Regions from separate parts of the Paenibacillus sp. FSL H8-0317 genome, predicted to be linked through region 2. Evidence: riboswitches for the same ligand, from Rfam matches in the RefSeq annotation. Region 2 holds a riboswitch; each other region holds the start of a gene.
What was found. A riboswitch is a leader RNA that binds a small molecule or an ion and turns the genes downstream of it on or off. The one in region 2 is predicted to bind cyclic di-AMP.
Positions count from the first base shown of each region.

Region 1: it holds a riboswitch for cyclic di-AMP, as region 2 does, so the genes downstream of both, MHB43_RS11265 (C40 family peptidase) here and MHB43_RS18680 (3D domain-containing protein) in region 2, are expected to answer to the same signal.
Region 3: it holds a riboswitch for cyclic di-AMP, as region 2 does, so the genes downstream of both, MHB43_RS07320 (hypothetical protein) here and MHB43_RS18680 (3D domain-containing protein) in region 2, are expected to answer to the same signal.

Region 1 is NZ_CP150294.1:2,375,316-2,386,138, forward strand. It holds gene MHB43_RS11245 (xanthine phosphoribosyltransferase) at 1-184, shown strand, start outside; gene MHB43_RS11250 (hypothetical protein) at 282-611, shown strand; gene MHB43_RS11255 (hypothetical protein) at 731-949, shown strand; gene MHB43_RS11260 (carboxymuconolactone decarboxylase family protein) at 1,091-1,420, shown strand; gene MHB43_RS11265 (C40 family peptidase) at 1,494-1,958, opposite strand; cyclic di-AMP (ydaO/yuaA leader) riboswitch at 1,964-2,095, opposite strand; gene pelA (pectate lyase) at 2,514-3,476, shown strand; tRNA gene MHB43_RS11275 (tRNA-Leu) at 3,655-3,739, shown strand; gene MHB43_RS11280 (carbohydrate-binding protein) at 3,885-5,579, opposite strand; gene MHB43_RS11285 (divergent polysaccharide deacetylase family protein) at 6,034-6,828, shown strand; gene MHB43_RS11290 (N-acetylmuramoyl-L-alanine amidase) at 6,803-7,546, opposite strand; gene MHB43_RS11295 (YqzE family protein) at 7,742-7,960, shown strand; gene MHB43_RS11300 (hypothetical protein) at 8,081-9,088, opposite strand; gene MHB43_RS11305 (YqhG family protein) at 9,242-10,435, opposite strand; gene MHB43_RS11310 (DEAD/DEAH box helicase) at 10,439-10,823, opposite strand, start outside.
Region 2 is NZ_CP150294.1:4,196,195-4,207,017, reverse strand. It holds gene MHB43_RS18695 (M20 family metallopeptidase) at 1-465, opposite strand, end outside; gene MHB43_RS18690 (ABC transporter substrate-binding protein/permease) at 675-2,111, shown strand; gene MHB43_RS18685 (amino acid ABC transporter ATP-binding protein) at 2,098-2,820, shown strand; cyclic di-AMP (ydaO/yuaA leader) riboswitch at 3,041-3,238, shown strand; gene MHB43_RS18680 (3D domain-containing protein) at 3,241-3,912, shown strand; gene MHB43_RS18675 (polysaccharide deacetylase family protein) at 4,017-4,808, opposite strand; gene MHB43_RS18670 (hypothetical protein) at 4,962-5,303, shown strand; gene MHB43_RS18665 (PspA/IM30 family protein) at 5,415-6,086, shown strand; gene MHB43_RS18660 (DUF350 domain-containing protein) at 6,182-6,583, shown strand; gene MHB43_RS18655 (DUF4178 domain-containing protein) at 6,607-7,113, shown strand; gene MHB43_RS18650 (DUF4247 domain-containing protein) at 7,126-7,863, shown strand; gene MHB43_RS18645 (HNH endonuclease) at 7,975-8,265, opposite strand; gene glp (gephyrin-like molybdotransferase Glp) at 8,465-9,754, shown strand; gene mobB (molybdopterin-guanine dinucleotide biosynthesis protein B) at 9,761-10,321, shown strand; gene xerS (tyrosine recombinase XerS) at 10,541-10,823, opposite strand, start outside.
Region 3 is NZ_CP150294.1:1,622,861-1,633,683, forward strand. It holds gene MHB43_RS07295 (hypothetical protein) at 1-230, opposite strand, end outside; gene MHB43_RS07300 (hypothetical protein) at 258-461, opposite strand; gene MHB43_RS07305 (urease accessory protein UreF) at 728-1,429, opposite strand; tRNA gene MHB43_RS07310 (tRNA-Leu) at 1,873-1,955, shown strand; gene MHB43_RS07315 (glutathione peroxidase) at 2,106-2,585, opposite strand; cyclic di-AMP (ydaO/yuaA leader) riboswitch at 2,958-3,132, shown strand; gene MHB43_RS07320 (hypothetical protein) at 3,248-3,646, shown strand; gene MHB43_RS07325 (HAD family hydrolase) at 3,980-4,663, shown strand; gene MHB43_RS07330 (Nramp family divalent metal transporter) at 4,800-6,095, opposite strand; gene MHB43_RS07335 (organic hydroperoxide resistance protein) at 6,493-6,912, shown strand; gene MHB43_RS07340 (zinc ribbon domain-containing protein) at 7,123-7,368, shown strand; gene MHB43_RS07345 (hypothetical protein) at 7,468-7,746, shown strand; gene MHB43_RS07350 (thiol-disulfide oxidoreductase DCC family protein) at 7,935-8,357, shown strand; gene MHB43_RS07355 (DUF6612 family protein) at 8,425-9,288, shown strand; gene MHB43_RS07360 (VOC family protein) at 9,433-9,816, shown strand; gene MHB43_RS07365 (ParA family protein) at 9,978-10,823, shown strand, end outside.

The DNA of each region.
Region 1 (10,823 bases), 1.8 Mb from region 2:
TCGTGGCGTCATCAAAATTATCGAGCGTTCCGGTGCGGAACTCGTTGGATTCGGCGTTGTGGTCGAGAAAAGTTTCCAGGCAGGAGCACGCACAATTCGTGAACAGGGTATTCCGGTGGAAGCCTTGGTACGCATTCGTTCCCTGAACGATGGTACGGTACAATTTGACGATAACGAAATGTGACATTTTAAAGGAATAGGGCCTATTTTTTGAACTATGCCTTTGCATGACCGCGGATTTCATTTATAATGGGGTTATGTTAGGGAGAGGAGGCAACACCATGGGGAACCAACTGGCAACAGAACAATTTTTTAATGATAAGCTGGCGGAATCGAAAGTTCATTTTGAACGTGCCCTGGATTGTAAACATACGGAATTCGATGACCTTTATCCCTATATGATTGAACATCCTCAATTTTTCTGGTACAAACGCTATGTTGCCTGGTCAGAATTACTGACGATTGTAGGCTTGTGCGAAGAGTTGTCCTTCTCTTGGAAAGAACAATTTACACCGCATCAAGTGGAGTACCTTGAAGAACGTGTGATGTCCGCCAAAGTGCTTGATTTTTGGTTTGAGAAGAACGACAGCAAAGAGCACGCGCAGCGGTAACTTTCAGTCGGGACATAATTTCGAATGACATGACAGTCCAATACAGTCACGTGAGACCTAAATGACTTTTCATTTAGGTCTCTTTTTGTAAATAAATTTGAAATATAGGAGCCATGAAGATGATTAGTGATACAGAATTGGACGCTCTGCGTCTGTCAGGTGAGAAAGTTAGAGTAGTACGGGACGAGCTGGAATCGAACGACGTGAAGGGGATTGTGGTTGCCTGGGATGGCGAGCAGGTACTTATCCGTCGTCAGAATCGACGTGTCGTTAAGCTGGACCGAGGTTACAGCTATCAGCTGTTCAGCGAGCCGCGCCAGAGTCCACTTAGTGAGTAACAGCTTATAATTATGGCAGAGCCATGAGCGTTAAATGTTTGGAATTACCATGATTTCTTGGCATAATTGACTCATTCGGGAGAGAAGATAGGTACAGTGAGGAAGATCTGTAACTATAGCCGAGAGGGTGTGCTACAAGCGATGACATTGATGAATGATAAAGTTCATGCCTACAAGGATCAGATTGGAGCATTAAGCGATGTACTGCCAGGTGTGGTGAAGTCATATCATGAGTTTACCGGAGAATGTTTCCAACCTGGCGTGATTGATGCGAAGACAAAACAGCTAATTGCGCTTGGGATTGGATTGTTTGCCAACAATGAGGTATGTACCTTCTACCATGTAGAAGAAGCCCGTGCTAAGGGTGCAACAGATCAGGAGATTATGGAGACCGTTGCGGTGGCCGGAGCTGTTGGAGGAGGACATGCACTGTCTCAGGGTGCGATGCGAGTGCAGAAGGCGCTGCATTAGTAAGTAATGCAACATACATTTTTAAGTACAAAAAAGGCATCCGGTTAATAACCGATGCCTTTTTGTATGTGAATTACATTTTACCCAACATTTTATCATACATAAACTGTCCAGTTACCCGACGTGCTGTTACATAGCGGTCATTAAAGTATGGATTCGATAACTTTGTGATGCTTACACCTTTACTGCTGGAGGCATGAGCGAATTGTCCGCCGCCGATATATACACCTGTATGTGAAATGCCTTTGCCTGTTGTATTAAAGAACACCAGATCACCTGTCCGAACATTGCTCTTGGATACAGGCGTACCTGCTTTGGCTTGCTGCTGAGAAGTACGTGGCAATTCAATGCTGTATTTGTTGAAAAGATATCTCATAAAACCAGAACAGTCGAAGCCGGCTACAGTTGTGCCACCCCATTTGTAAGGTATACCTGTCATGTTGTTCACTACGGAGTTGATACTGCTTGCCTCTGTGCTTGTTGCCCCGGATGTAAATAATACAGCTGCTCCAAAAATGGAGATAATCAGTTTTTTCAAAATCAATGTTCTCCCTTCGATGCCTACGGAGTTAGCTAAGGGTTCGGTAGAAGGTTCCCTATATTTCCTATGTATAAGAATAATTCACCCAAATTGGTTCCCCCGTTTTCAAACATGAAACTCGGCAATGAATAATTAAGTTTTTGTAACTATTTGAAACTATATTGCATAAATGCGTAATTGTCAAACCTATTTAAAACCCTTCGTAATACCTCAATGTTAGCGGAATTAAGGTTTTTATATGAAAGAAGGGATCAAGTTTGGGTATCATTCATGACAAAAACGTCATTATTGATTCGTTTAAGACGAATTTGGATAAATAAATAGGTTTGTCATGAGTTAAAAGAACTATCCCGTTATGTAGAATTAGAGAGATTATATTCATTAAGTTGCATATATTGACAAAAATCGATTTTTTGCATATTATCTGATTATCCAATCCACATATTGGATTAAAATTGATTTTATTATGTGATAAATACAAATAAAGGAGGTTTGGGGACGCGTATCATAGGTAAGTAAAAGTGGAAGATTTATAAAAACGAACATAGGAGAGTGTTACATTTGAAAGCGAAGAAAATAATTACTTTTGTCCTGGCATGCACGATGGTGTTCTCGGCAGTTGGAATGGCAGTTCTCCCTGTAGGGACGGTATCTGCTGCGGATGCATCGGGTACTACAGCGAGTATTTCTGATATTTTGAAGAACCAGCTGCCGGATGGAGGTTGGAGAAAAGATTATAAACAGACAAGTGGAGAGTGGGCGAAGTCCACGATCGACAACAAGGCTACATACTCAGAAATTAGAAGATTGGCGAAGGAATTTAAAAAGACGAATGATCCGCGTTACTCCACAGCTGCAATCAAAGGAATTAACTTTTTGATCAACATGCAGTATTCAAACGGCGGATGGCCACAAGTTTACCAAAGCTCCGGATATCACAAGCACATCACTTACAATGATGATGCCATGATTAATGTAATGATCATGTTGGATGAAGTAGCGACACGTAAAGGTGATTTCTCGTTTATCGACAGCACTCTTGCTAACCGCAGTAAAAACTCAGTTGCCAAAGGTGTAGATGCAATTCTGAATACACAGGTTGTTTCAGGCGGTAAGCTGACAGCATGGGGACAACAACATGATTCCAGTTCTCTTAAACCGGCAAGCGCAAGAATCTATGAAGTACCATCACTGACGGCTGGAGAGAGTGTAACGATTGTTAAATTCCTGAAAACCAGACCTGCTACCGCTAAAATTACGGCATCCATTAAGGGAGCTGAAGCATGGTTTAACAAAGTGAAGATTACGGGTTACAAGTATGAAAGAGCAAACGGAGACAGCAAAATTATCGCTGATTCCAAAGCTGCACCGATCTGGGCTCGTTTCTACGAAGTGGGAACGGATAAACCGATCTTTATTGGTCGTGACGGGGTCGTTAAATACAAACTAAGTGATATTGATAAAGAAAGAAGAGGCGGTTATGCTTGGTACGGTAACTGGCCTTCCAAGCTGTAATTTGTATTATGTTTCCGTTATAATGAACCAAACTATTAGCAGTTAAAGGTAAAGCCCGAATCGAAATGGACGTCTGTTTCGATTCGGGCTTTATTGTAATTATTTTCATTGTTGACATGATAGATTCCACATGATATATTATTTCTTGTCGCCGATATTGATCACGGAGATACAATATGCGGTCGTGGCGGAATTGGCAGACGCGCACGGTTCAGGTCCGTGTGGGCTAACCCCCCGTGGAGGTTCGAGTCCTCTCGACCGCATCTAATAAAAATACTCCTTAAGCTAACGCTTAAGGAGTATTTTTTTGCATTTTTTGATATAACACTAACTTTAGACTCGAGTATCCAAGAGGTTAGTGCTTAGCTGCACGTTCAGCAAATGTCTTCCATCAGCCATACGGAACGTTTATTGTGCTGCGGTAACATTAACGCTATCAATATTCGGTCCTTCCGATCCAGTGGTAACCACTTTCAATGTATTGGTCCCCGTGTTCATGGGGACCTGTATTGTTTTTTCAACCCAAGTGGACCAGCTTCCCGTAGCTGGAAAGGGCTCGTTGCTGATGACTTTGGTTCCGTTCACAAAAATGTCGAGGTTCCGAGTGCCGCTTTCCAGCGCATAACGAAACTTTACGTTTTTGGTACTTGTTGTAGTGTTATTAATGCCGTTCCATTGAATGGCCGAACCAGTCATCGCATTGAAGTTAACATACCCGGAGCCAGTGTAACCGGGGTAGATTGTTTCAATGGCAGCTTCCGTAAGTGAGGTTCCGGTCTCTGCTTCATACGTAGTGCCACTGCCTGTATTCCCGCCGCTATTACCGCCAGTAACGTTGGCAACAAACGTTGTTACGCTCTGAGGTGGGAGCTGTGCCGTGAAGGCTCCATTGGATACAGTAAGCGGGGTTCCGCTTGCCAAGTTTCGACCGCTGTCTGTAATCCATGAGGACACAGTGGAGGCATTACCATTCTGCAGAACGAATTTTTGGCTTGTGGCTGAAGTTCCACGGTTAATTGCCACAACGACGACTTTGTTATCACCTTTATAGGCTGAGACAAATGTGTTCGTATCCGGATTTTTCGTTGCATCGACTCGCAGGTAGCCTGGACGAACGAATTTAGAGAAATGAGCCATATTATACCCGCGTTTGCTTATGGTACCGTCCTCTTTCATCGGACCATACTGTCTGCGGATGTACCACCACACATAGGCCTGGAAATCACCTTCTACCATGGCATTGTGCATGTGATAGGAAACGTCTAATGCTTCAGGCCAGCGGTCTGCTGAGTTGTTATCACTGTTCGGAACATACACCTCAGTCATCCACAGTTCTTTACCGGCTCCTTTTTGCTTAAAGAGAGGGTAGGCAAAATTCGAAATCTGTGTTCCATACGTATGCGCTCCCAGAATGTCCATGTTGGCAAGCGCCTGCGGATCATTCAGGATTGGGTCTGATATGTTCTTTAAGTACTGGAAGGATTCAGGCGCCATGACTTTGGTACCTTGAATGGACCCGGCATTTTCTTTCATGAATCGAAGGATCTCTTGTGGAGTCCACCAGGTCCAGTCATGAGCATAATCCGGTTCATTTTGCACAGAAATGGAATATAAATCTACGCCGTTATTTTTCATGTAGGTTACAAAGTCGTTCAGATGTTGCGCATAGGCGGCATATTTGTCGTATTTCAGGCGTTTGGCATTTGTGTCTCCATTGTGGTTGAACGTTTCAACCATGCTGCTTGGAGGATTCCATGGGGATGCAAATACGATAGCACCCTTTTCGATAGCCCGTTTGGCTGTGGCAACTTCACGGTACCAGTTATTAGAATCTGGATCGACGTAAATCCTGAGAATGGAGAAGCCTAACTGATTCTGATCATTACCAAAAGCAGTTTCACGTTGAGCGGGAGTCAGATCACCAATCCAGGCAGGAAGGTTAATGCCTCCAAAGCCCTTGATTAGCTGTTTTTCCGAGGACAAATTAATGTTGGCATCGCTGGCTGCTGACACATTTGTCGGGGTTAACATCAAAGGCAGAGCTGTTAAACAGGCCAAAAGAACATTAATCGTCTTTTTTAGTTTGAATTTCACTACTTTCATCCTCCTCGATAATAGTAAATGGTTACATAGAGAAACCGCGACCAGGGATAACAAACAAGAATAGCGGATTGTCTGGCATTTATTTTATGTAAACCCTTTCAAAACCTCCTTCCATAAATCATAGGAAAGAAATGCAGCACATAACCTCTTTCATTTGTTGATTCTACTAAATAATTCCTAAACTGAAAACCTGACAAATTACAGTATTTTTTCTAATTAATCTCTATTCTCTAACTGTTCAATGACAGTTTTTGTCTGAATGCAAAGAAGAAAATAGGAATGATGGGGATCTTCGTTTGAGATAGAGGTCTCCAATGGCGGGGATATTGTTATTAAGGAAGGCTTTGGCTTACATAATCCTCCCTTCATTATCAAACAATGAGATCACAGAAGTTACGGGGAGGGAATCATGATGAATGAACAGAGAAAGAATTATCGATTCATTGCAGGTATCATGGCATTTTTGATTGTGTTTTACGCAGGCATATCGGCAGGAGGGCCTACAGCGGCAGCTTCAGAGTCCCCATCGAATGACAAACGGTTAGCGATTATCATCGATGATGTTGGTAATGACATGAGGGGTACGGCAGAGATCCTGGCGATGCCAGTTAAATTAACGGTAGCGGTCATGCCTTTTTTGCCAACAACGAAGAAAGATGCGATAGCTGCACATGAAAAGGGGATGGATGTGATTGTGCACATGCCCATGGAACCCAAGAAAGGACGACCTGAATGGCTGGGCCCGGGTGCAATCACATCCAATCTAACAGATGAAGAAGTCCGCTCACGCGTGGAGAAAGCGATTGATGATGTGCCCCACGCCATTGGCATGAACAATCATATGGGTTCCAAAATTACTTCGGACAAACGCATCATGTCCATTGTGCTCGATGTATGCAATGAGCGGGGCCTCTTCTTTGTAGACAGCCGTACGAACTTTCGCTCCGTAGTGGGGGAACTGGCTGTATCCAAAAATATGCCACCTGTAGGTAATGACATTTTCCTGGATGATCAAAACTCCAAGCAACACATTCGCAAACAACTGGATCTGGCTGCACAGCGTGCGATCGATAAGAATATCTGTGTTGTCATTGGTCATGTCGGTCATTCGGGGATGAACACATCCGCAGTCATTCGTGAATCCGTCTCCCGTCTGCAAAATCAGGTTCAATTTGTGGGAATCGGTGATCTGGTTCGAGATGTGTGGCAATGGCATTCTGCTCCTACACTACCGACAGATAATAAATAATGCCATTGGCAATGGACTGGGCGATTCGTTTTTGCTCAGCGGGATCACTCATTCTGACTCGATCTGTCGCATTGCTCAAAAATCCGGTTTCGACGATAACGGCAGGTTGTTTCACGTAATTCAATAAATAAAAGGGCTTGCCCCATACGATCCTGTGCTCCGTTCCGTACAACTTGTTCATGGCATCCTGAATGGATTGGGCCAGCAAATAACTCCTGCCTTCCTTCTGGTGTAGTACCACCGGGCCGTGTACATTCGATCGGGGACTCCAGTTCGCATGAATGCTGACCACGATATCTGTACTTACTTCTTCGCTAAGGCTTTTACGTTGGGCAAGATCTCTGGTATGACGGGAGCGGTTGTTCAGCCAGCGGTTCTCATCACTAAGTGCATAATCACCAAGTCGATTGATGATAACGGCATAACCTTTGCTGCGAAGCAGCAGATAGACCTTTTGGCTAATGGCCAGGTTGATATCTTTTTCCAACACACCTTGGGCTGACGTACCTCCGTCAATACCGCCATGGCCTACATCGAGCAGGATAACTGGTGCTGCAAAGGCATGATGACTTGAGCGATATGCATCTCCATCGGTCACTGGCAGCATGGATGGACTGTTCTGGGACAGGGCTGCTTTTCCATAAGCCACATGGGGCAGCATGAGAAGGCAATGGAAGCTGATTAGCAAGGCTACCGAAGCGGTCAGCAGCTTATACATGGGAATACACACTCCTTCATGGAATAGGTATCAAATTTCAGATTAATGACTCGATGGATACCTTTGGCATTAGACTGTGCATTCTGAGGGTTTTCATACTTCTTTCAATAAAAAAATGTTTAACCAGTCCACATCCTGCACACAATAGAACTATCGTAAGCTCCGCAAATGTGCAGGAGCGAAGGAGGCAGAATTATGGCCAAAAGTGATGAGTTGGTAAAATACATTACGCAGCGTGTTGTTCATTATATCGATACACCGAAGGATGAGCGGAAAGGGCGCACCAAAAGGAAAGAGCCGTGGGCGATGAAGTGGTTTGGTATGATCCCTTTCGCTGTATCCCTGTGGGTGGGGAAAAAGGAAAAAGAATTCGATACAAAGTCTCATAAACGAAGTTCTTCGGGCGAAGGGTGACCATAGCTTACCTATTTCACTAATGTAAAACCAAAAGACGCAATCCCTTAATATAATGGGAAGGCGTCTTATTTGTTGTTTTACAGGTTATCTGACTGTATCTTAAGAATTTGCTGATGATCAAGGATTTACGATGTAAAAATGGCCATCTTGCTGCAATGTGCTCAAAGGGACAAATCGTTGAATGGATGATTTTCCACCTAGCGCTACATATAGAATAGACTCTGCTTCCTGATCAGTATGCCACAGCTGATAACCGCTAACAGGTAGAGGACCGCCATATACAACGTTACGATCACCCGCTGAGAAAACAATCTCTTGATTCTCCCCGTGTTGTATCACATCTTTTGCCCGGTCGGCATCAACAGGCTTGGAGGTAATCCACAACAGATTGTCAGTCGGATTAAAGACGGGTCGGAGATGAAGTGGGTCGACTGATGAAGATGGTGTTGTGGATAAATCAGTTATGCTGACAGAGGTCTGTTTGGAATCAGCCTCCAGCAGGTTCAGGAACTCTGACGGTAGTAAATCTCCGTTCGTAGCATCAATATAAAGTGCAGGATGGTTAGGTTGTTCCACTTTCCAATAAGCCAGCAGGGGAAGAGTATAACCAAGATGAAGCTCTCCTCCGCCAGCAAGTAATGCCTCAAGGTTAACATGTTGCCGATCCAAGGCTTGTCCAAGAAGTTCATTGTTGTATGGTGACTGTTCTCCATGACCATATTCACTAAGCATCATCTGACCCTGCTCTGTGGCTGTAATAATCATATATCCGATCGGTTTGCCTTCAAACTCAGCTTGAACGAGCCAGCTATGTGTACCCGGACCCAGAGGGTAGAAGTCCAGGTCGGCGTTCTTCCAATGCGCTTCGGTATCAACTGAGCCAAGTGCAACAGTTTGTTGCTCTGCAAACCGTCGTACAGCAGCGGGAGCTAATCTGTCATTCTCAACGGCAAGATGTTTGGGACTATACTCTGTTGGTGATGCAGGGGATAGTGAAGACGTTTCTTGTTCCTCTGCATTGGCTATCGACCAAAAAGAGAATAGGGCAAGACAACTGAGCAAGCCCAAGGTTATACAGGTTGTTTTCCGAGCGTTGTTCCAACACGTATGAAAGAATCGTTTCAAATTTACACCTACTTTTCATTTATCCGTTACCTGAGCGGGTCCTAGTTTCATTCTAGGGGACAGGCTATGCAAAGGTTGCCGCAACCTGTCGGGCAGCCGATCATGAATAAACACTACTTTTGCCAGCATTTGCAGGAAAAGTAGTGTCTTCGTCTATCTTAAGTGAAACATGCCGCTGCTAATGGCAGTCACTTTCACTTTGGGTTCATATTGCCAGATCATCTCGGTACGGCGTGTCTCATACTGCAATTTCATAGCTTCACGATCTATTACCGCCTGTTTTGTTTTCTCTTCTTCGGCATCTGCCTCGGAGTCGATCGGTACTGCGACTTCTGCCGCCAGTTCTACATCTGCTTCAATGGGTTTAGCGTTAGTTATATCCAGAACTTTTTTCAGTTTTACAGGTGGCGTGCGGTTAGAATGGACATTCTCCGTGTCTGAGGTTATCTTACCTGATGATTCTACCTCAGGCGTATCTTCTCGGAGTACCGCTTCATAGTAGGTGTCCAACACGTCCAGCTCCAGATCAAGCCGCTCTTGGGCTTTCTCGGCCCAGCTATAATCGAGTTCCAGCAAGCGGTTCGTCAAATGAGATTCCAAAGCAGCTCCGGCATCAAATATCGAAACTTTGGCTGTCTGCACATGCATGTTCTCCGCAAGTCTCGGACTGAGGTCACGTCGGTTTAGCTTGGTGCCGAATTTTTCTATAATTTCACCCGAGCGAAGGGAGATGCCGAGAAAATGCAATTCCTCCCGTTTCAAATCACAGGCGAATTCCACCTTGAAACAAACACCAAGCCAAGGCTCATATACGGCTGGCGCTGTAGCCCGCAATTGCCGTTTGGCAGCCTGTTCGAACAGGTTCACGAAGGCACCGCCTTCACGGGCAGCGCCGAAAATCTGCTGGAGTCTGCGACTGCCGTACACCACTTCTTCACGTAATATTCGTCCTGGCCCCAGCTGTGGCAGTGATGGCGTAATACCGAAGTAACGGCCTAGAATAGTTTCTTTTGGTGGCTCGCCTTGAGGACCACCGTTGGTTATGCCATTCGTTTCAGCAGGGTTAGGCACAACAGGAGGTGATGCTTGCGCAGCTTTGGCTTCTGCTGCTTCAATGGCCTGCTGATAACTGTCAGGATCAAATATAAATGTAAAGGACATCGTCTCAGCGGGTGCTCCGGTTCGTTCCACGAATCCCCAATAATAGGGGCGATTGGTCAACGCTTTGTCCGCCTCAGGCGAGAGTTTGACTGTAACATGTGCAGGGGAACGTTCCATGATCTGACAATCGAGTGCTTCCAGATAGGTGAGAACATATGCCTGCACTTCATGGGGAGACATGGTCATGAGTTAGCTTCCTCCTTTGCGAAGATCTAACAACCCGGATACGGCAGGGCCTTCATCGGCAACCTCACGTTGAATGGAGTTCAGCGATTGTCCAAGTGAGTCCATTTTACTGCGAATATCTTCATCAGTTTGTGATTCCAATATGATTTTGTACAAACTTTTCTCAATAGACTCCTTTTTCTCCAGCCGTTCGAGAATGACATCCAGCCCGCCGATCACCATTTCAAACATATTGATCTTCTCATGCAGCAGACTCAGAATATGTTCCTCAATGGTTCCAGTCGTAGATAAATTGAAGATGTTCACGTCATTTTGCTGCCCAAGCCGGTGTACCCGGCCGATCCGCTGCTCTACCCGCATAGGGTTCCAAGGCAGATCAAAGTTGATC
Region 2 (10,823 bases):
TGGATGCGCCATAAGAGCGACATCACAGTCATCGAACAGACCTGCTTCCGCCATCGGAACTTTGGCACCACGTGTCTCCTCAGCGGGTGTACCAAACACTTTAATTGTTCCGCCGACTTCTTCCAGAATGGATTTCAGCCCCACAGCAGCCCCAAGACTCATCATGCAGATCAGATGGTGACCACAAGCATGACCGATCTCCGGCAATGCGTCATATTCACACAATAATGCAATGGTAGGGCCGGGTTTGGCGGCTGAATAGGTTCCGATAAAGGCTGTCTCCAGTCCAAGGATTGGAGCCTCTACAGTGAACCCGTGATAGATCAGTTCTTCTTTTAGACGAGCAGAAGCAAGATACTCTTCATTCCCCAGTTCGGGGTTGGCACCGATATATGATGAAATGGCTTTAAAACGGGAAGCATATTGATCAATAACCGTCAGGATCTGTGATTTGTTAGATGTCATTAGTAAACTCCTTATGCAAAATGAAAATAATTTATTGATTATATCATGTTTGCTTTATTTTTTCAGAAACAAGTCAAGATTTGTATTGTCAAAATGCATTGCATAATCATGCATTGTACTTTATAATGACTCAGTCATCAACATGAGAAGCATACAAAGTATTGTAAGGGGAGAGAAAAAGGTTGAAATTAATAAGTCGTTACACCATGATGCTGTTGACCTTTGTTGTTCTGCTGACAACTGCCGTTCCTGTGGCACTTGCAAGTGGAACTACAGATAATTCAGGCAGTAAAAAGCTGGTGCTCGGTACAAGTGCCGATTTTGCACCATACGAATTCCATAAAGTGATTAATGGTAAAGATGAAATCGTCGGCTTCGATATTGAGATCGCCAAAGAGATTGCCAAAGATCTTGGCGCTGAGCTTGTGATTGAGGATATGGGCTTCGACGGTCTTCTGCCTTCATTGCAGAGCGGGCGTGTTGATCTGGTGATTTCAGGTATGACGCCGACGGATGAACGGAAGAAAAGTATCGATTTTTCCGACACCTATTATAAATCAAAACAAGTGATTATGGTTCGCAATGTGGATAAAGACCAATATCCAACCATGGCAGAACTTGAAAATGCGAAGATTGGCGTTCAGAAAGGCTCCATTCAGGAAACGATCGGACAGAGTATTCCAGGAGCGAAGCTTACTGCGCTGGATAAAATCTCCGATATCGTGCTTCAACTGCAAACAAAACGCATTGACGCGGCAATCGTTGAAGATACCGTTGCTGCAGGTTATCTGGACGATATCATTGGACTTGCTGCTGCTGTTCCGGACGAAGAGCAAGCAGAAGCGGCAATCGGGATTCGTAAAGGTAATACCGAGCTGCTAGCTGCAGTAAATGGAACACTGGAGCGACTGAAAAGTGAAGATAAAATCAATCAGATGGTGACGGACGCCAGCCTCTTGATGGCGGATAAAGCGAACAAATCACAAAATATTTTCCAAGTATTCTGGGAGTACAAAAGTTTCTATGCTACAGGTGTAGGATACACACTTCTGTTGTCTGCACTTGGGGTTATCTTCGGGGTAATTATTGGATTGATCATCTGTTTGTTCCGTTTGCATGACGCTGCAATCTTGCGCTGGATCGGTACTGCTTACGTTGAAGTGATCCGTGGCACACCGATGCTGGTACAATTAATGATTATTTACTATGGTTTTTCCCTGAGCTTTGGCATTAACTTCACTGCCCTTCAGGCAGGTATCATCACGCTTTCCATTAATAGTGGTGCGTATCTAGCGGAGATTTTCCGTGCAGGTATCCAAGGGGTGGATCGTGGCCAGTTGGAAGCAGCTCGCTCCCTCGGAATGGGCAGAGGTGCAGCCATGCGCTACATCATATTGCCACAGGCTTTCAAGGCCGTATTGCCGGCAATTGGTAATGAATTCATAACGATTATCAAGGAATCCTCCATTATCTCTGTTATCGGTATGGTGGACATTATGTATCAGGCAAGTGTAGTCAAGAACATTACGTACCAAGGCTTGAGTCCATTTTTGATTGCAGCAGCCATCTACTTTGTAATGACGTTTATTTTGTCCAAGCTGCTGGGACGACTGGAAAGGAAGTTGAGTGCAAGTGATAGACGTTAGACAATTACACAAATCTTATGGAAATAACGATGTGCTTAAGGGCATTAATGTGACGATTGGCAAAGGCGAGGTTGTCGTGGTTATCGGTCCTTCCGGTTCAGGTAAAAGTACATTCTTGCGTTGTCTGAACCTCTTGGAACAACCTACATCAGGTGAAATCGATTTTGAAGGTGTTTCAATTACGGACCCCAAGCACAACATTAATGCAACTCGGGAAAAAATGGGCATGGTGTTCCAGCATTTCAACCTGTTCCCACACAAAACGGTACAGCAAAACATCACGATTGCTCCGATTAAAGTGAAGAAACAATCCACGCAGGAAGCGGAGAAAATTGCTGCTGATCTGCTTAACACTGTGGGCTTGTACGATAAAAAAGATACATTCCCGAATCAGCTGTCCGGTGGACAGAAGCAGCGGATCGCTATTGCAAGAGCATTGGCTATGCAGCCGCATGTCATGCTGTTTGACGAGCCTACTTCGGCACTGGACCCCGAGATGGTCGGTGAAGTGTTGGATGTCATGAAACGTCTTGCAGAAGGTGGGATGACTATGGTCATTGTAACGCATGAGATGGGTTTTGCACGTGAAGTAGGAGACCGGATCCTGTTCATGGATGGCGGGGTTATTGTAGAAGAGGGAACACCTGATGAGGTGTTTGGAGCACCAAAAAATTCACGTACACGTGATTTTCTTGCCAAAGTACTCTAAATGAAAGTGATCAATAGCGTTACTGACTTCGAGTCGGTGACGCTATTTTTTTATGGTTAATAATCACGTATGGATTCGGAAAAGTAACTATTCTGTTACCAAATGTAAAGTAATCGGGTCGTCCAATATTTCTAAAGTATCCAGTACTCTTACATATGCTTACATGCTAAAAAACCATTTGGTAAGAATTACTACAAGTTCAGGTTACAAAATTGTGATATATTGAACTCTGCCGAAACTTCCGGACAGGGAGTGCGGGGGATGTAACGATGCAGATTTGTGCAGGGGGAAGATCTACAGCACACTGCTTGGGGTGAATTAGGGGTACATAACGTTTCAAATGTAATGAAGAACCTATAGGGTGGGCTCCTCATCCGAATCCGACAACTAACTTCGCAGGCACAATGAGGGAGGAAGACCATGATTAACAAGAAACGTATAGCCAAAACAGCAGTAGCATTAATGACAACAGCAATGCTCATTCAAGCCGTTCCGGCTCACGCCGATTCAGTTCATGTGGCCAAAGAAGGGGATACCTTCTACACCTTATCAAAACAATATGGAGTAGCAATGAACACGTTGGTTAAAGCAAACAACGACATTTCACCTTACAATATTTATGGTGGTTTGAAAATTACAATTCCCGGTAAGGCAAACAATCTAGCTGCCGCGGCGACGGGGAGCAAGACCCAAGCCAAAACGGTTACTACAGCAAGCTTGGACGTTAACGCAGATAACAAAGTGGTTCAAGCCTGGGGTAAAACATTCGATTACAGCAAAGCTGTGAACGTGAAAGCAACGGCATACTCTGCAGATCCGTCTGAAAATGGAGGCTGGGGTGCAGTCGATTATTTCGGAAATGACCTTGAACTGGGTACGATTGCAGTTGATCCAAGTGTAATTCCACTCGGAACCAAAGTACTGGTAACGGGTCACAGCCATCCAGGATTGCCAAAACAGGCTTTTGTAGCCACAGCGCGTGATGTAGGCGGTGCAATCAAGGGTCACCGGATTGATATCTTTATCCCGGGTAGCAAACAGTCCGTAAGCACATTTGGATTTCAGGATATCGAGCTGTACATTCTGAAGTAGAAAATTAATTACATCTAACGAATTCAAACAGGGTGTCTGCCAGTCGCAAACTTGCGATTGAACAGCACCCTTTTAATATTCTCATTTATTTCTTCATCGTCATCTTAATCTTTGGCCTTTGACAATCCCAGCATTTCGTCCAAGGTGACAAGTTCATATCCGCGCTTTTGCAATTCCTCAATGATTTCAGGCAAAGCCTCAATCGTGCCGTTCAGGTTTGATCCTACACCGCCTCCAGCATGTTGCAGAACGATGGAGCCTGGTTTTACGGCAGACAGGATGTTATCTTTCACCTGTTCCTTTGAAAGGCCTTTCCAGTCCAGAGAGTCTACGTTCCAGTTCACAATGCTATAGTGTTGTTTGGCAGCCCATCTCAGCTGTTCTTCATTAATGTCTCCATAAGGCGGCCGAATCATCTTCGGCGTATATCCCGCCAAACGTCGAATAATATCCCCGGTATGTAAAATTTGTTTGCGAAAGGCATTCATCGACAGCTTACTGAATTCAGGATGATTGTAGCTGTGATTACCAACCATATGCCCTTCCTTAATGATGCGTTTCACCAGATCCGGATGTTTCTCTGCACGACTACCCACGATGAAGAATGTAGCTCTGACATTGTATTTCTTCAATACATCCAGCACTTGTGGAGTAAATCGTGGATCAGGTACATCATCAAAAGTCAGTGCAACCTTCTTTGTTGAAGGACCATTGGTTTTGAACGTATCGGCATATTTTTGACGTAACTGTCCCAATGTCAGTTGTTCTTCTTCCGCAGAATCCGAACCTGATACGGATTCACTTGGCGGGCTTGAAACATCCCGCGATGAAACTGGAGCATGATATCCTCCGAGAAAAATAACGATAACCATCAGCATAATGAGGCGTACGCGCATAATAACGGCCTCCTTTTCCAAAATGACGTTCTCTTTGGTATGCCCGGGCTATCCATAAGTTATGCGTAGTGTGAGAATTTTCATTGCCGATGTAGCTCATGAAAGCCATAATTCCTCCATATATAACATATAGAAAAGGATAGGTGGATGGGTATGAGTACATATGATTTGAAATCCATACGTTTACAGGTGATTGAAGCAGGAGAAGATAAGGTTTTTCTCGTTACGGGAGGAAAGGCGCATATTGGCGCCGCAGCCACATTCTATGTAGATCATGAGCGCGTAAGCGGGACGACGGTACATATTCCCGGTCATAAGGAACAAGAACTGTGTGAGCGGCTTGCCCGGAAGGCTGCCCAGCAGCTGAAAGTAACCGTTACGGTGATCATGGGTATTCATTTTGATTCCATCACGCGGATGCAGATCGACGAAATCGTGCAGACTGCAGAGAGGTTGATGGAAGATCATCTGATCAAAGATAAACGATCTTCCTGACGTAAGAGTCATCGAATGTTTTGATTTTATTTGCTAAAATTGAAACGAGTTGTAGATTGTTACGTATGTATGTTTATATACGATGTAATATCGACTAGGAGGAATAACATAATGTCCATTTTCAAACGTTTGCGTGATCTAACCATGTCTAACATCAACGCCATTATTGACAAGGCGGAAGATCCAATCAAGATGACGGACCAATATATCCGCGACATGCAAGAGGATCTGGAAGATGCGGAGAAAGCAGTAGCTCAACAAATCGCCATTGAGAAGAAATTTAAGCAGTTATTCGAAGAGCAGGAAGCTCTTGTGAAGAAACGTGAAGAGCAGGCGCATACGGCGGCACGTGCTCAGAATCTGGATTTGGCTCGACGTGCTCTGGAAGAGAAAAAGGCTGCTGAAGAGAAGATGGCTGAGTATAAAACCAGCTATGACCAAAACAAGGCTTCTGCAGATAACCTGCGTGGCAAGCTCGACGAGATGCGTAAGCAACTGACTCAAATGAAGAACAAACGTGAAACACTGGTAGCCCGCTACAATGCAGCAAAAGCCCAAACGGAAATCAACAAAGCGTTGAATGGGTTTGGCTCTGATACTGCAAGTGCTGGTATGAAGCGTATGGAAGAGAAAATGATGCAGATGGAAGCACAGGCAGAAGCAAGTAACGAAATGTCTTCCAAAGGCAAGTCTTTGGATGAAGAGTTCGAGAAGTTGGGTAAAGATCAAGCTGTTGAAGACGAACTCGCAGCATTGATGAAACAGTACGATAATAAGAACTAATACCTTGGTTGTCAGCAGGGTTAACCAGCGGAGGAGAAGAGCATTTCTCCTTCGCTTTTAAATGCGGTTCATGTTGATATGTGGGGGCTGTGTAAATGGATTTGAATATTTTGGCGATGTTGGTCTGGACCGGATCTGGTTCGGTTTTGCTGTTTGTCTTGATGTATGTAGATTCACTGTTCACGAAATATAAGGATTTTGCTGAAGTTAAGGCTGGCAATATGGCAGTAACCACACGTATGGTGATGAAATTATTTGCACAAGGGTATGTACTCGCTACGTCCATTTCTACAGCTGGTCATCTTGGAGAGGCATTGCTGGTCTCCGTTGTATCCTTTATCATTTTGTTGATTCTGGAGAGCGTTGTACACTTTATGATTCGCAAATGGGCCAATCTGGATCTGGATACGGGAATTCAGCAAGGGAAGACAGGATACGGGTTGTTCTCTGGCGCTTTACATATCGTGGGCGCACTGATTATTGCAGCTTGTTTATAAGATAAGGAACAGGAGTAATTCTCATGAGTGTATGGAAACGAATTAAAGGAATACTAACAAAACCTGAACCACCGCAGGCAGAGAAAACGATGCTTCAGCTTGCACCTGGTGATATCTGTGAGGTTTCTCTGGTCACTTATGAAGTCGTTGGTCGGGTACAAAATCGCGCTCGAAATGCAGTTGTGCTCACGCTGCAGGATGGTACCGCATTTCGATATTTGCATATCGAAGAACGGGAACTCACACGTTACGCTCTATATACACCAATTGATGGCAGGCTTGATGCACCTGATGAGGTGCCCACGTTGCTGGACCTGGATGGACGCGCATTTCATCTGGAGGAAGAGTATGGAGGCATGGTATCAACGGCAGGTAGAACTCCATATGGCCAGGCTGGAGAACAATTGGTATGGCAGTATCAGTCGGATGATAATATGCTTCTTCGGGTGGAGTGGCAAGACAGAAGATTTACACTGTATGAGGGTGAGTCCATTCTTCCTGCGGATATCAAAGTGATTCGTTCGAGCTAGGAGAGGTTCCCAATGAAAAAACGCTTGGCACATGGATTAAAATTAATGCTGGTCCTCAGCCTTGTGATGTCTCTGTTGTCCGCGTGCGGAGCACCTTCTGTTCAGGACACATACCCGCTTGAATCGGTTAACGGCAGTGGTAACTCAACGTCCTATGTGTACCGGGCTTCTGACCGTACCGTTCCGGAAGTGGCCCAGGAATTGTCTGACCAAAGGCAACCGGATCAGATCTCGGCAGAGAACACAGAGCGTATGTTCCTCGTGTATCAGGACGAGTATTATCACCTGCAACAAGACCCGAACAAGCCGGAGGATACCTTGGTTGAGGTGGACTCCAAGGAATATGTTCGGCAGAACTACGATTCATCTTTTTTACAAGGTTATCTGACCGCTACGTTAATCGGTAATCTGTTCGATTCTTTTGGCGGGCGAGGTTATGGCAACTATCGAGGATATACCAATAAAGATACGTATAAACCGAGTGCAGGATCTTATCGTGCACCAACAAGTAATGACAAGAAGCTTGCCCCACCTATTACTGTTGATCGGAAAGGTACGATTACAAGGCGTGGAAGCGATAAAGATTCAAGCGTGGGATCTGGCGGAGGATTATTCAACCGCAACAGGGATCAGAGCAAGGGGACCATTGATCGTAACAAGAGCAGTGGTGGGTTGTTTGATTCACCTAAGAAATCCTACAAAAAACCAAAAACCAGAGTGGGCGGCGGCCGAATTAAGAGGCGAAGATAATAAACATCTAATCATAAGGATGGCTGCCAATCGCATAGTTCATTTAAGAACAGTGAAAAGGGAAGGCGAATCACCTCGCCGGCATATGACCTTGGAGCTGTTCTTTTTGGTTTACGATTGGCGAACATGATTGGATTTGCGTACACGGGGAATCGTTGAAGCAGGCTGTTTACGAATCCAGCGGATAAATGGAATCATTCGTTCATCCTGTCTCAAGGATTGCAGGTTCGTGAGACCAAGGGTTACAATGTCGCGATTGGTGTATAGCGAATGAATCTGTTTGTGACAGGGGATGCACAGGTTGGCTGTTGGCAGTAATGTTCCGCCCATTTCTTTGGGTGTCAGATGATGAACGGTTGTGTTCACAGGTTCTCTTCCGCATAATTCACATTGATTACTCATGATTATCGCCTCCCTTTGTCACTTATATTATGAGCAGACAAGATGCCTTTCATGTTGAATATTGGTCAAGGATGTTACACCTGTAAGAAATAAGATTTTGTCACAGGATTCAATAAGTGATGTACTTGTTATCTTACAGCATTCGGGCTACACTTTCTAAAAGATGATATGTCTCTAGGAGGTAAGAATACTTTTGAAAATGAACTCACATTCACATGATATGACAACTGCCAAATTCAATCGTACAGCTGTACAGGTACCGGATGCCCAAGCCAAAATAGCTGCAAGAGTTACTGAAGGCTCCATTGAGAAAGTCCACCTTGAATCTGCTCATGGCCGCACACTTGCAGAGACAATTCAGGCTCCTCATCCGTATCCATTCTTCCGGAGATCGGGCATGGATGGCTTTGCCATTATAAGTACAGATACTACAGATGCATCAAGTGAGCAACAAATCTGGTTTCGTGTAATTGATGAAATTCCTTGCGGCTACACCTCGGATCACACCATTGTTTCAGGTACAACTGCTCGCATCATGACGGGTGCACAGGTCCCGGAAGGTGCGGATGCGGTAGTCATGATGGAGATGACCGAGAGCAAGGTAGAAGACGGAGAACAGTGGATTGCATTGAAACGGCACATATTGTCAGATGCTAACATCACCCCAATCGGACTGGAAGTCCAAGAGGGACAGCAACTGCTCGAAGCAGGAACGATCATCGGGGCAGGGGAGCAGTCCGTGTTAGCTACTTTTGGCATAGCAGAAGTTCCCGTATTTCAACGTCCAAAGGTGGCGATATTCGCAACCGGCACGGAATTGCTTGATGTAGATGAACCATTACAACCAGGTCGGATTCGGAATAGCAACAGTTACATGCTTCGCTCTCTGGTTGTTGAGGCAGGTGGAGAGCCTGTGATGTACGGTTCTATTGCAGACGATGTGAATACGGCAAGGGCCAAACTGGAAGAAGCCATTCAAGATAATGATATCGTGGTGACCACAGGCGGAGTGTCTGTCGGGGATTATGATATTATGGGTGAACTTGTGCTGGAAGAACATGTGGCGATGTTGTTTAACAAAGTGACGATGCGACCAGGCAGTGTGACCACAGCTGCTGTATATAAAGATAAATTGCTTTTTGCACTTTCGGGTAACCCAGGGGCTTGTTTTGTAGGTTTTGGTCTGTTTGTTCGTCCAACCATTCGTTCCATGCAAGCGGATGCTCATCCTTATTTGGAAGAATGGACTGCAATCTTGAAAGAGGAATACACCAAAGTTAATAATTTTACACGGTTCGTGCGAGGACGCACAGAGATTCGCAACGGCATGGTGTACGCGATACCGGCTGCTGCCCGTGTAGATGAATCCAGTGTGATGATTACCATTAAGGACAGTGATTGCTTGATTGTTGTTCCCCCTGAGAAAAAAGGTATTCCTGCGGGTGAGCAGGTACGCATTCTCAAACTGCCCTCAGGTCATGTGAGGTAGTGGTAGATGACTACAATGAGTGATACAAAACCACATATCATACAGATTGTTGGATACAAAAACACGGGCAAGACAACCTTGACAGCCGCGCTGATCGGGCACTTTTCTTCCTTCGGACTTAAGGTAGCGGCGATTAAGCATGATGGACACGACCATTTCGAGATGGATCAAGAAGGAACGGATTCGTATCGATTTGGAGAGGCTGGGGCCTCGGCGGTGGTTGTTATGTCAGAGAAACGTACTGCGATTATGGAGCGACAGTCAACCAAGCTGGAGGATATGTTAAGTCATCTGTCCGATTATGATTGGATTGTTGTTGAAGGTTTCAAGGATGCTTCTTATCCCAAATTCGTGATGGTTCGAGAAGAGAAAGATCTGACCTTGGTTGATCAGCTTGAAGGGGTAGTGGGTATGATCTCATGGCTACCTTCAGAGCTGTTTATAGAGCGGAGCACCGTAAACAGAGATATAACGTGGTACTCAGTTCATGAAACGGAGGATATAGCCAAAGCGTTGTTAGCGATGGTTGAGAGCGAGTATAGGCAGAATGGTGAAGTCAAATCGTAGAAATGTTAAGACACGGGGACATAATGGTCTCTATACATGATTGAATGTACAGTGAGCGTGATTGATCGTCTTTGAATAAACGTAATTTTTATTATGTAAACTAAAATCATTTCTGCTTATGCTCTTCTCTTTGAATGATGCAAAAAACAAAACAAGCAGCAGACCTTTCTCGGATCGAAATCCTTGATACGGCTTGCTGCTTTTATGTTGTTCGGGATGTTACATCCCGTCGTCAGTACGGCGTTCGATGGCTTCGGACATCGTTTTGTCGGTAAGGTGAGCATAGATCTCGGTCGTTTCCGTAGAAGCGTGGCCGAGCTGCTCTTTTGTTTTGTAAATATCATTTTGCAAATAATAGTCCGTTGCGAATGAATGGCGTAATTTGTGCACAGTCAGGTATGGTTTGCCAAAGCGCTTGGCGTATTTCATAATCATGGCCTGGATCGCTCTTTTGGTCATTCGACTTCCTTCTGAATCTCCGTTTCGCATGGCAATGAACAGA
Region 3 (10,823 bases), 2.6 Mb from region 2:
TGTGCGACAAGTGCCATGTTAGCGTTCTTGCTTCGTTTTGCCCAGGCTTCCGTCAGGTGCAGGTAATGTCTATGACTACTGTGTATATCCGGGTTTGGTGAGCATTGACCGAGTCCCTGTTGCCAGGCACGGTTACAACTTTGGATAATCCAATTGTGATCAACGATGATGAGCTGGTGACGTATGGACTGGAACGACAGCCTCTCCAGATCGGATGTAACATGTCTCATGGATGAGACCCTCCTTTGGCAGAAATCTTATCTCAGTTCATCTGGAATATCCAAAATATCAGCGACCAGGTGCCTGAATCGGGTTGCTTTGCGTGTGCCGTGAATGAGATTGGATAAACGATAGGGTGGGATGCCATGCTGTTCGCAAAAAGTCTTCTGGTCCACTTGAAGTTCGGTTAGCCGTCGTTTGATGGCCCATCCGAACGGAGTAACTGGTTTTTTCTTGTTCAAAAGGGTTCACCCCTGGTTAGAATGTAGTATTCAGCCGCCCTTTCTTCATGTAGAATATATAGAAATGCGAGCTGTATGTTTCATTATATACGTAAATTCGTCATCTAACAATTAAAAAAGACGGAAAAAAGTGTATTTTGTGATGATAAATGGCGTAAATACGTAAATAAAACAAATAAAATGACAAAAAACACGTCGGCAAGGAGGTTGCCGCGTGTTTTTTAGTTTGTCTGAATGAAGGGGAGCAGGTATGAGGAGGAAGAGGATTAGGCCCTGTAGGCATGAAGTCCAGCTCCAAGCATATGGAAACTGGGGAAAAACGATTTCATGGACATCGAGGTTGGCTGTGCCAGTCCATCCGCAGCCGAGGCGCTGACGGTCTTCCATTCATTCTCCAGATCTGTGGCCAGGCGGACCATCAGATCCTTGGTTGTATCATTGTTCAGGGGGATGACTTTGGAGGCTTCGGTTATGCAGGCATTCATGGCTGAATGCAGGTAACCAAGGACCGCCTCCTCGACCGGGATATCGAGGTGGTGGTTAATCCAGGCGTGAACAGTGGAGAGGCAGCCAACCGAATCGTATTTGGCAAAGATCTGTTCGAGCTGGCTGAATTCAATCCAGGGGTGCAGAGCGCGTGCGAGTCTGATCAATCGTTTACCCATCGCGGCAGCTTGTTCTCTGAGATCTCCAGGGGTTCGCTGAACATGGACGAGCTTGTCGATCAGAGCTATCCGCCATGTATCCTTGTGATCTGCTGCGGTATAGATGCCTTTAATGGCCATACCTTCAAGACGAACAATGCTGGGATGCAACTGACAACGCATGAATGATTCGAGATCTTCAGCATTACGAATGGTACCCTCCCTGATATGGATATCCATGCCGAAGGAATGGGTGAACCCTCCAACCTGAATAGAGGAATCAAGCAGTTTGACATAATCGAGCAGCTTATTCCCACGGTTCACAATCATTCGCCTCCTGTGTTCGTTAAATGTCACTTAAAGTGACATTTACATTCCTTTTTGTTTGCTTTGTGTTTAAAAATCCGAATTATATGATAGTTATCATCCCATAAATGTCCGCTTTTTGTCAATAGAATCCGTGAAAATTAATGAATTAAATCTGGGATTTAATATTGTGTTATTTTATATAACTTGTTGTGTTATTTATATGGTGAAGTGCAGGGTGGACTATATATAAGGAAGGACTATATATAAATGAATCAATAAGATCAGCTCAAGCCGGAAAAGAGGGGATCAAATCTAATGATATGCAGTTCATGGGTAAAGATGACGAGATTATGCGATTTTTGATGAAATTGCCTAGCTGAAAAAGTAGTATTAAAAAATACTTTACTTTTGGTTCTGGACCCGGTATAATCAATTCTGTTGCCGATTATTTACGACATGCGGTCGTGGTGGAATGGCAGACACGCTATCTTGAGGGGGTAGTGGGCGTATGCCCGTGGAGGTTCGAGTCCTCTCGACCGCATCATATGAACGATTAAAAAGAAGCTTTCCATTAATGGAAGGCTTCTTTTTTTTGTCTTTTTGAACAGTTTGACATCAGAGTTGAGAAAAAAAAGGCCATCCATTACCGGGGCAATGGTGCTCTACCTTCCGGCTACGGGTGGCCAATGTATTATTTTTGCAGCAAGTTCTTGATATCTTCTTCAATCTTGTCCGGTGTTGTTTTGGGAGCATAACGTTTGATTACCTGTCCGTTCTGATCCACAAGGAATTTGGTGAAATTCCATTTAATTGCTTTGGAGCCGAGCAGGCCAGGAGCTTCTGTGCTAAGGTGTTGGAAAAGAGGGTGAGCGCTTGAGCCGTTCACATCAATTTTCTCAAACATGGGGAAACTCACGCCATAATTCATCTGACAGAACTCGGCAATATCGTCGGAAGATCCTTTTTCCTGTGCAAACTGGTTGCTTGGGAAACCAAGCACTTCAAATGGAGCATCTTGAAACTTGTCTTGCAGTTCTTGCAGACCTTTGAATTGAGGGGTAAGGCCGCATGAGCTTGCCGTATTCACAATCAGTAACACTTTGTCACGGTAGTCGGACATTTCAACTTCTTGACCGCGAAGTGTATTCACTTTGTAATCGTAGACTGTCATCTAAATCGCCTCCATTTATTTACTCTTATATCTTCTATTATATTGGTTACAATTAAATATTGCAAAACTAATGTGGTGTTAAAAGAATCAAAACAGGCAAGTTGTGCAGAATACGTGAATGAATTGGGAAGTGATTTACGCCAGAGTGAGAATTAGATAGCCTTGAAGAGATAGATGGAGTATAACTTTGTTGTAAGCGTTATTACGGATGGGAATTGGCAAAAATCTGCCGATTCGGTGATCTGGGCGGACTTTACACCGACATGGCGCGGGTGTATGATTCATAACGTAATTTCAATTTAAACTAAATTGTACCTGAAAAACGAAACAAACGATAATATCGCTCGATCTTATCCTTAAGATATACGAACGATGTTTTAATCGCTGAGTTTCCATTCATTGATGAATGGGAAACGGGGGAACCAACAGAATGCGCTGTCCAGGACAGTGGCATTCATGGGGTGAATTTTCCGGTGACAGCCGGAAATAGGGCGACTCTCGCGCCCGAATCCGTCAGCTAACCTCGTAAGCGTTAAAGGGAGAGGCAACAAGCCGTACGCTGGTTCATGGTGTTTTCGCCATGGATTATTTAAGAAGCGTTCGGGAGGCCTTGGTCCCCCACGCTTCTTTTTTGTTGTCTTTTCACGCCAAGGGAGGAACGAATGATGGATACTGAGATGATCTTAGTGACTGCTCCAAATGAAGCAGGACGCAAATTTATTAAATTGCTGATGTACAAAAAAATGCCGTTTGCCGTTCTAACCAACAGTGCAGGGGAAGAGCGCAGACTCCGTAGAATCGGAGTAGAACATGTCATTCGCATGAACACGGCTGCAGCTCAAAAATGGTTTTTGCCGCAGGGCAGCGTAGGCAACGTGTTTATTTTCGAGAACAGCCTGAATCTGACCTGTCGTTATTTACAGATCTGCCGTTCATGGACATCGAAATCCCTGTGCGTTATTACGGAGCAGAGTCATCCTAAGGGCATCTATCGGGGCATGGGCGCAGACCGGATCGTATATTCGCTCAATGGGGAAGTTGGCTTTCTCCTCAATGGTTAATGCCATCGCTTGTGATTGCTCAGGTGTAAGGTGCCTGTTATAATTGAATGTATCGATAAACGGAAGTTTGAGGAGACTCATGCAGGATGGTGAGTCTTCTTTTTTATGGTTTTAGAGGTTGTTCAAAAAGTCCGCTTTTGATTACGAAGGATGCCTTGTGGCATCATCAGCATCGAATATGAAATTCAGCCGAAATGTCCGTTGCTCACGTAGTTTTCCCTACGCTCCGCTACTCCATTTCTAGCTTCATTCCATCTTCTCGGTACTGAAAACCAGACTTTTTGAACTCGATTAGGATCAGGAATCACCTGTGGCTTACAAGGAGGAATTGGCGTGCCGGATGTAGGTGGATTGAAATGGTTGTTTTTTGATGTTGGAGATACACTGGTGGATGAATGGGAGCCGGTTGATGATATTATCGGACAGTTCGTCCGCGAAGTCTGTGCATTGGGGTATCCGGTGAAGATTGAGGCGGTACGCGAACTGTTCGCGAACTGTTACCAGAGATATGAGCAATGGCCGATGAGAGTGGCGATTCGCACATTCGTTGAAGACGACGGACACCAGAAGCAGATTCAGGACAAGCTGAAATTTCAAAAAGATCTTGAACGTCCTTTTCCATCAGCGGATTACGTCCTTCAGCAGTTGTCACGGCATTATCGCATTGGCATTATTGCCAATCAGAGTCCTGGAACGGAAGAGAGACTGGAGAGCTACGGCTTGCGGAAGTATGTTGATGTTCTGGCATGTTCGGCTGAAGAAGGAGTGTCCAAGCCAGACCCTGAGTTATACGCTGTGGCCTTGAAACAGGCCGGTTGTGAACCGGAGGAAGCCGTCATGATCGGCGATCGGATCGATAACGACATTATACCTGCTCTGAAGCTGGGCATGCGTACGATTCGAATTATGCAGGGTTACGGAAGATTCCAGCCAGAACTATCTGATGACCAACGTGCGGATTGGACTGTTGATTCATTGGATCAACTCCTGCCGTTACTGATACCAAATCAGGATTAGATGATTGTTTACTGGAGTTTGAGTTTTACTATAAAAGAAAACACCTTGCTGTATTGCAACAATAAAGGCTGATCAACTTGGGTATAGCATACCGGAGTTGATCAGCCTTTTTAGTATTTTGTCGATGAGAACGAGATTAGAATAACCGAATCGTCTGAATGATCAGATATACATTCAGCACAACGATAATCGCGGCAATGACCCATGAGATGATTTTGAGCCACAATTTGTTGGCGAATGCACCCATGCTTTTTTTATCACTTGTGAACATCACCAGGGGAATTACAGCAAAGGGCAATTGAAGCGACAGCACGACCTGGCTCAAAATGAGCAGTTCTTCTGTGCCATGTTCTCCTGCAATGGCTGTCACAATTACCGCCGGGATGATGGCGATCAGACGTGTGACCAGTCTGCGCAGCCAAGCCGGAATTCGAATGTTCAGGAAACCTTCCATAACGATCTGCCCAGCAAGTGTACCTGTAAGGGTAGAGTTCTGACCTGATGCTAACAGCGCCACACCGAACAGAATACTTGCAACCGTAGTACCCAATAGAGGTGTCAGCAGATGATAAGCATCTGCGATCTCGGCAACCTGCGTCATACCAGCGCTGTGGAATACAGCAGCAGATACAATCAGGATGGCTGCATTGATGAACAGGGCCAGTGTCAACGCGATTGTAGAATCCATGGTCGAGTACCGAATGGCTTCTTTTTTGCCCTGTGGGGTCTGTTCGATCTGACGGGTCTGGACAATGGAAGAATGCAGGTACAGATTATGCGGCATCACGGTTGCTCCGATAATACCAATGGCAATATAGAGCATAGCCGGGTTTTGCAGAATCTCAACATTGGGTACAAAACCATGGAGAACACCGCCCATATCCGGTTTCGCCAGAAACAGATCAATCCCGAAGCAGAGGGCGATGGTTGCCATCAGCACAATGACGAGAGTTTCCAGAGCGCGGAAGCCTTTGTTTTGCAGTACAAGAATCAGGAGTACATCAACTGCGGTGATGATAACGCCGTATAACATGGGGACGTTAAATAACAGCTTTAACGCGATGGCAGAACCAATGACTTCAGCCAGATCGGTGGCTGCAATGGCAAGCTCACACAGTATCCATAACATCATGACAACAGGCATGCTGAATCGTTCACGACAGGCTTGAGCCAGATCCCGTCCAGTGACGATGCCGAGCTTGCCAGCCAGCGACTGAAGGACAACGGCCATCAGGTTCGATAACAGGATAACGGATAACAAGGTATACCCGAACTGTGAGCCGCCTGCGATATCTGTTGCCCAGTTCCCGGGGTCCATGTAACCTACGGCAACAAGGTATCCTGGGCCTACAAAGGCGAGGAATTTCTTCCACCATGCAGCATTCTGCGGAACTTTCATGGAACTATGTGCTTCTCCAAGGGAAGGGGGCATGCCCGCAGTAGACAATGATTCTCTTGAAGGAGCGTTGAACGGATTTTTTTTACTCATACGATAATCACCTGACTTTGAATTATTGATTTGGAAATATATGCGGGACAACCCGCTCATGATATATCTAAATTTTTATGTTTATTGTTACATTGTACTCCTTCAATTGTTTTTGTCTAGTGCAACTTTTATGTATCAGCACAAAATTTCGGTTCCAGCTTGTAGATGTCCCTTCGTATATTACCCAACCGTGGGGAAAATACAGCCATGGCATTGAAATGCATGAAAATAATAAAGTTGTAAAAGCTGATAAAGATACAAAATTGCGTTTCAAAATGAGCCAGAAGTTTAAATTGAAAGGAAGGCAATAAAAACTATATGGATAAGGGAGAGATTCTTAATGGAAGCTTTATATACAGCAGTAGCGACAGTTAAAGGTGGACGTACAGGTTCCGTGACTTCTTCGGATGGCGTTCTCAAGCATGATCTGAAAATGCCAAAAGAGCTTGGTGGCTCCGGTGGTGAAGGTACTAACCCTGAGCAGCTTTTTGCCGCTGGATATGGAGCATGTTATGAAAGTGCCCTCGCCAATGTAGCACGCAAAGCAGGTGTGAAATTGGAGGATGTGGTCGTTACAAGTAACGTATCCATTGGTAAAGACCCTGCGGATGATGGTTTCCAGCTGTCTGTTCGTCTGGACGTTAGCATGCCTGGTGTAGATCACAGCCAAGCAGAGGAACTGGCCCGCAAGGCGCATGATTTCTGTCCATATTCCAAAGCAACACGCGGCAACATTGATGTTGTTTTAAACGTTGTCTAAGATTTGACTCCCGGCAAGTAAAGGGAACATATAGAGCAGGGTATCCCAGATACCTGATGTTCGACTACAAGGCCCTGCTGGCAATCGGCAGGGTTTTGTGTTGATTATCATATTAGGACATGATGCAGGAGATTAGATGCCAGATCGCGTACTATTTTACATAATTGCACTCCCACTTCATGCTACACATTCCATAAAGGGGGAACAAAGATGAGTATTGAAGAGATGATTGAGCGGCGATTTGTGTGTACGAAATGCAGAGGCACGGATTGTAACATTAAGGAAGTTTCCATGTCAGGAGCAGGCCTGAGCAAGATGTTCGATATACAGCATAATCACTACTTGTTCGTGGCTTGTGCTTCCTGCGGGTATGTTGAAGTATTTGATCCGGATGTCTTGAAAGGGAAAAAACAGGGGCAGGTAGGGACTATTCTGGATATTCTGTTTGGCGGGTAGACATGCGCGAGTTGACATTGATCTGAATTTTCTTTAATATAACTTAGTACTGAGTAGTGTCATTGCATGAACCAAATTTGAATTAAACAGGTGATATCCATGTCTTATAGACCGCGTATTGCAGATTTAGAATTAGCTTATGGTAACAAGGAAGACGGATTGTATGAATTCAAAATGAATTTGGTAGACGGTACCAAATGCCGTGTATTCTACACCCGTTCCCCGGAATGGAAGATGACCAATATCAGCCGTCTGCAGAAAACGCCTTGTCCAGTATGTCGCAAAGATTTTATTTGCAAATGTATGGACCAGTGGGCAAGTGACCTGCATCAACAGATGATCGATGACCAATGGATGGAAAAGGCAGTTACGGAGTAATTGTCGGACAGATACGAGCGTGGGCACAATGCCTGCGCTCTTTTTCTTTATATTTCTCATTAATGTGTGTTCAAAAAGAACGGTTTTCAGTCTTTTTGAACAACATCCAGAAATAAATTTAGAATTAGTGAACAAGAAGGTCCAGATTGGGTAAGTTACTCTAACCGCAACAATAGGAGGCAGCCAATATGACAGCAAATCAAACAGATGTGCATCAGGGACATCCGATCGTACTGGTGGATGGCGTCTGTCACTTCTGCCAGGGCTTAACCAAATGGATTATCAAGCGTGACCCGGAAGGGAAATATCATTTTGCATCGCTCCAATCGGATGTAGCCAAGGGACTGCTGGCGAAGGGCAATCTGTCGACAGACAGCATGGACACCTTTGTTCTGATTGAAAATGGAAAATACTATACACGTTCAACCGCCGCACTGCGATTGGCCAAAGGTCTGAAGTTTCCTTATCCGTTGTTATATGTGTTCATTATTGTGCCGAGATTTATTCGTAATGCAGTCTATAACTGGGTTGCTCGCAACCGTTATCGCTGGTTTGGCAAGGATGAAGCGTGTATGTTGCCTACACCGGAGATCAAAGATCGATTTTTGTGAGTGTGATTAATAACGGAAATAATTGGGTAATGACTACAGATCATATCTATTTTGGGAGGAAAACAACTTGAAGAAGTGGACTACATTATTTATCGGGGCATTATTAGCAGTGAGCTTGGCAGCATGCGGTAACGATACAGATAATACGGCAACGCCGCCAGCGACTAACAACGAAACATCTAACGAGGGCAATACACCTGCGGAGCAGGAAACAAAGGTTCCTACTCTGGACGAATTGATTACCAAAACCAATGCAGCAACGAAAGAAATGAAAAGCTTCACAACTGAAGCAAACATTGATCAGAATCTGAAACTGGATGCTGGGGAACAGTCCCAGGATCAACAGGTTAAAACATCGCTCAAGATGGATATTATCAAAGATCCAATGATGATCTATCAAGAGATGAAAATGGAAATGTCGGGACAGGAAGCTCAGAACGTGAAGCAGTATATCACTTCGGATAAAATCTACTCTCAAGTTGGGGATCAATGGGTTGCGATTCCTGAAGCTCAAACCAAGGAACTGATTGAGCAGATGAAGGCAAGCATGAATCCGGAAGGTGAATTGGAGCAATTCAAAAAGATTGAAGAAGATACTGAAGTGACCGAAGAAGGCGACAATTATGTGATTAATGCGGACGTATCCGGTGATAATGTGAAGGAACTGGCGAAAGCCGTGATGGAGCAGAACGGATCGGATGCCCAGATGCAAGCCATGCTTGATCAGATGAATATCACCAGCATGAAGATGAAATACATGATCAACAAAGAAACCTATCTGCCTGCAAGTACGGACGTAACCATGGTCATGGAGATGGAACAGAATGGACAGAAAATGACGATGGACATGAAGATGAACAGTACATTTTCTAACCAGGATCAAGTGGAAGAGATTAAGATTCCACAAGAAGCATTGGATAGCGCTAAATAAAACAGGCACCTCTGAGATAGATCTGTGTGAGCCGAGAGGTTTACCGGATTAGAATCAGGGGTGTTTTTCTGTTTAGCGGAGATTATGGTCAGGGTTCAAGGTGTTATAGTATAGTCATATTGAAGTAGAGAGGGGAGATAAAAGATGATTGAATATGCACACATCCACCATGTTAGTCTGGCTGTACGTGATCTGGAAATCGCGAAGAAATTCTATTCGGGGTTATTAGGCATGCAGGAGATTGAACGTCCGCCTTTCCGCTCCACAGGTACATGGTATGCCATCGGTAGCCAGCAGCTTCATCTGTTACAGCACCCGGAGGGTCACACGTTACGTGAGGCTGGGATTGATACTACAGACGGTCACTTTGCGATCTGGGTCACCAGTTATTCAGGGACTATAGCCTGGCTGGAGCAGCAGGGAATTGAGTATGAAGCGAGACCTGACAGTGTGGCTGGATTCGCGCAGATCTTTGTGCTTGATCCGGACCGTAACATTATTGAGTTCGATTCACCGTACAACTCTTAAGGGAAAAAGGGTTAGAATAAATCCCTTGCTCCCCCAGAAATTGTATGCTATATTATCCATACATTCATAGCACGTGACGGAAGCACCGTCCATATACTGCATACTTATGCGGTTATTGGACGGTGCTTTTTTGTGCTTTTTGACAGGGAGGGAAGGAGAAATTGATTGTACTGAAGGTTGTTCTGGTTTCAAAGGATAGAGATTACATTAGCGCCTGGCTTGATTATGTACAGGGGAATTCGGCTGGTCTACATGTGCGTTTCACGGCATTCTCCCAAGAAGATTCGTTCAGGGATCACATGAAAGAGCAAGAAGGTAGAGAATTACCGGATCTGGTTATTGCGGAACCGGAGTTTCTGAATGACTGGCTGAATAACGGGGGAGAAGTATCAGGTGTACCTTGGCTAATGCTTAGTGAAGGGATGGAGGAGGTGGATGAGGCCAAGCGGCTGATGAAATACCAACCCTTGCCTGCTTTGCTGGATGCTGTGATGCATGCTTGCCGGCAGCCACGCCGTAAGAAGGTTCACCATCCGGGGCAAGAGACTCTCTCCATCGGTGTAGTATCCGCTTCAGGTGGAAGTGGCAAAACGGCAGTGGCCCTGCATATGGCGAAGCAATTGGGACTTGCAGGATATGCTGTTCTCTATCTGAATCTGGAGACGCTGGACAGTACGCTCCCGTTTCTGGAAAAGGGACTCACTAGAAGTGGGCAGCGTCACCCGGATGCGGAGACGGGATTGTCCCGTCTGTTATACGATCTGAAGGTGGGCAGAAAGGAATCCGGTAAGCAGTTACAGGTGCAATCGAAGGGCGTAGATGGATATGTGGTCCGGCATGAAGCACTGAAATCCGATGTGTTCTGGCCATTATCAAATCGGAAAGAACTGTTGCAAATGACTCGTGAGGATACGTCGAATCTGCTTCGTTATTTAACGGATTGTGGACAGTATGACGTGCTGATTCTGGATGGGGATTCCGGTTGGGATGGGCGCAGTGAAGGGGTG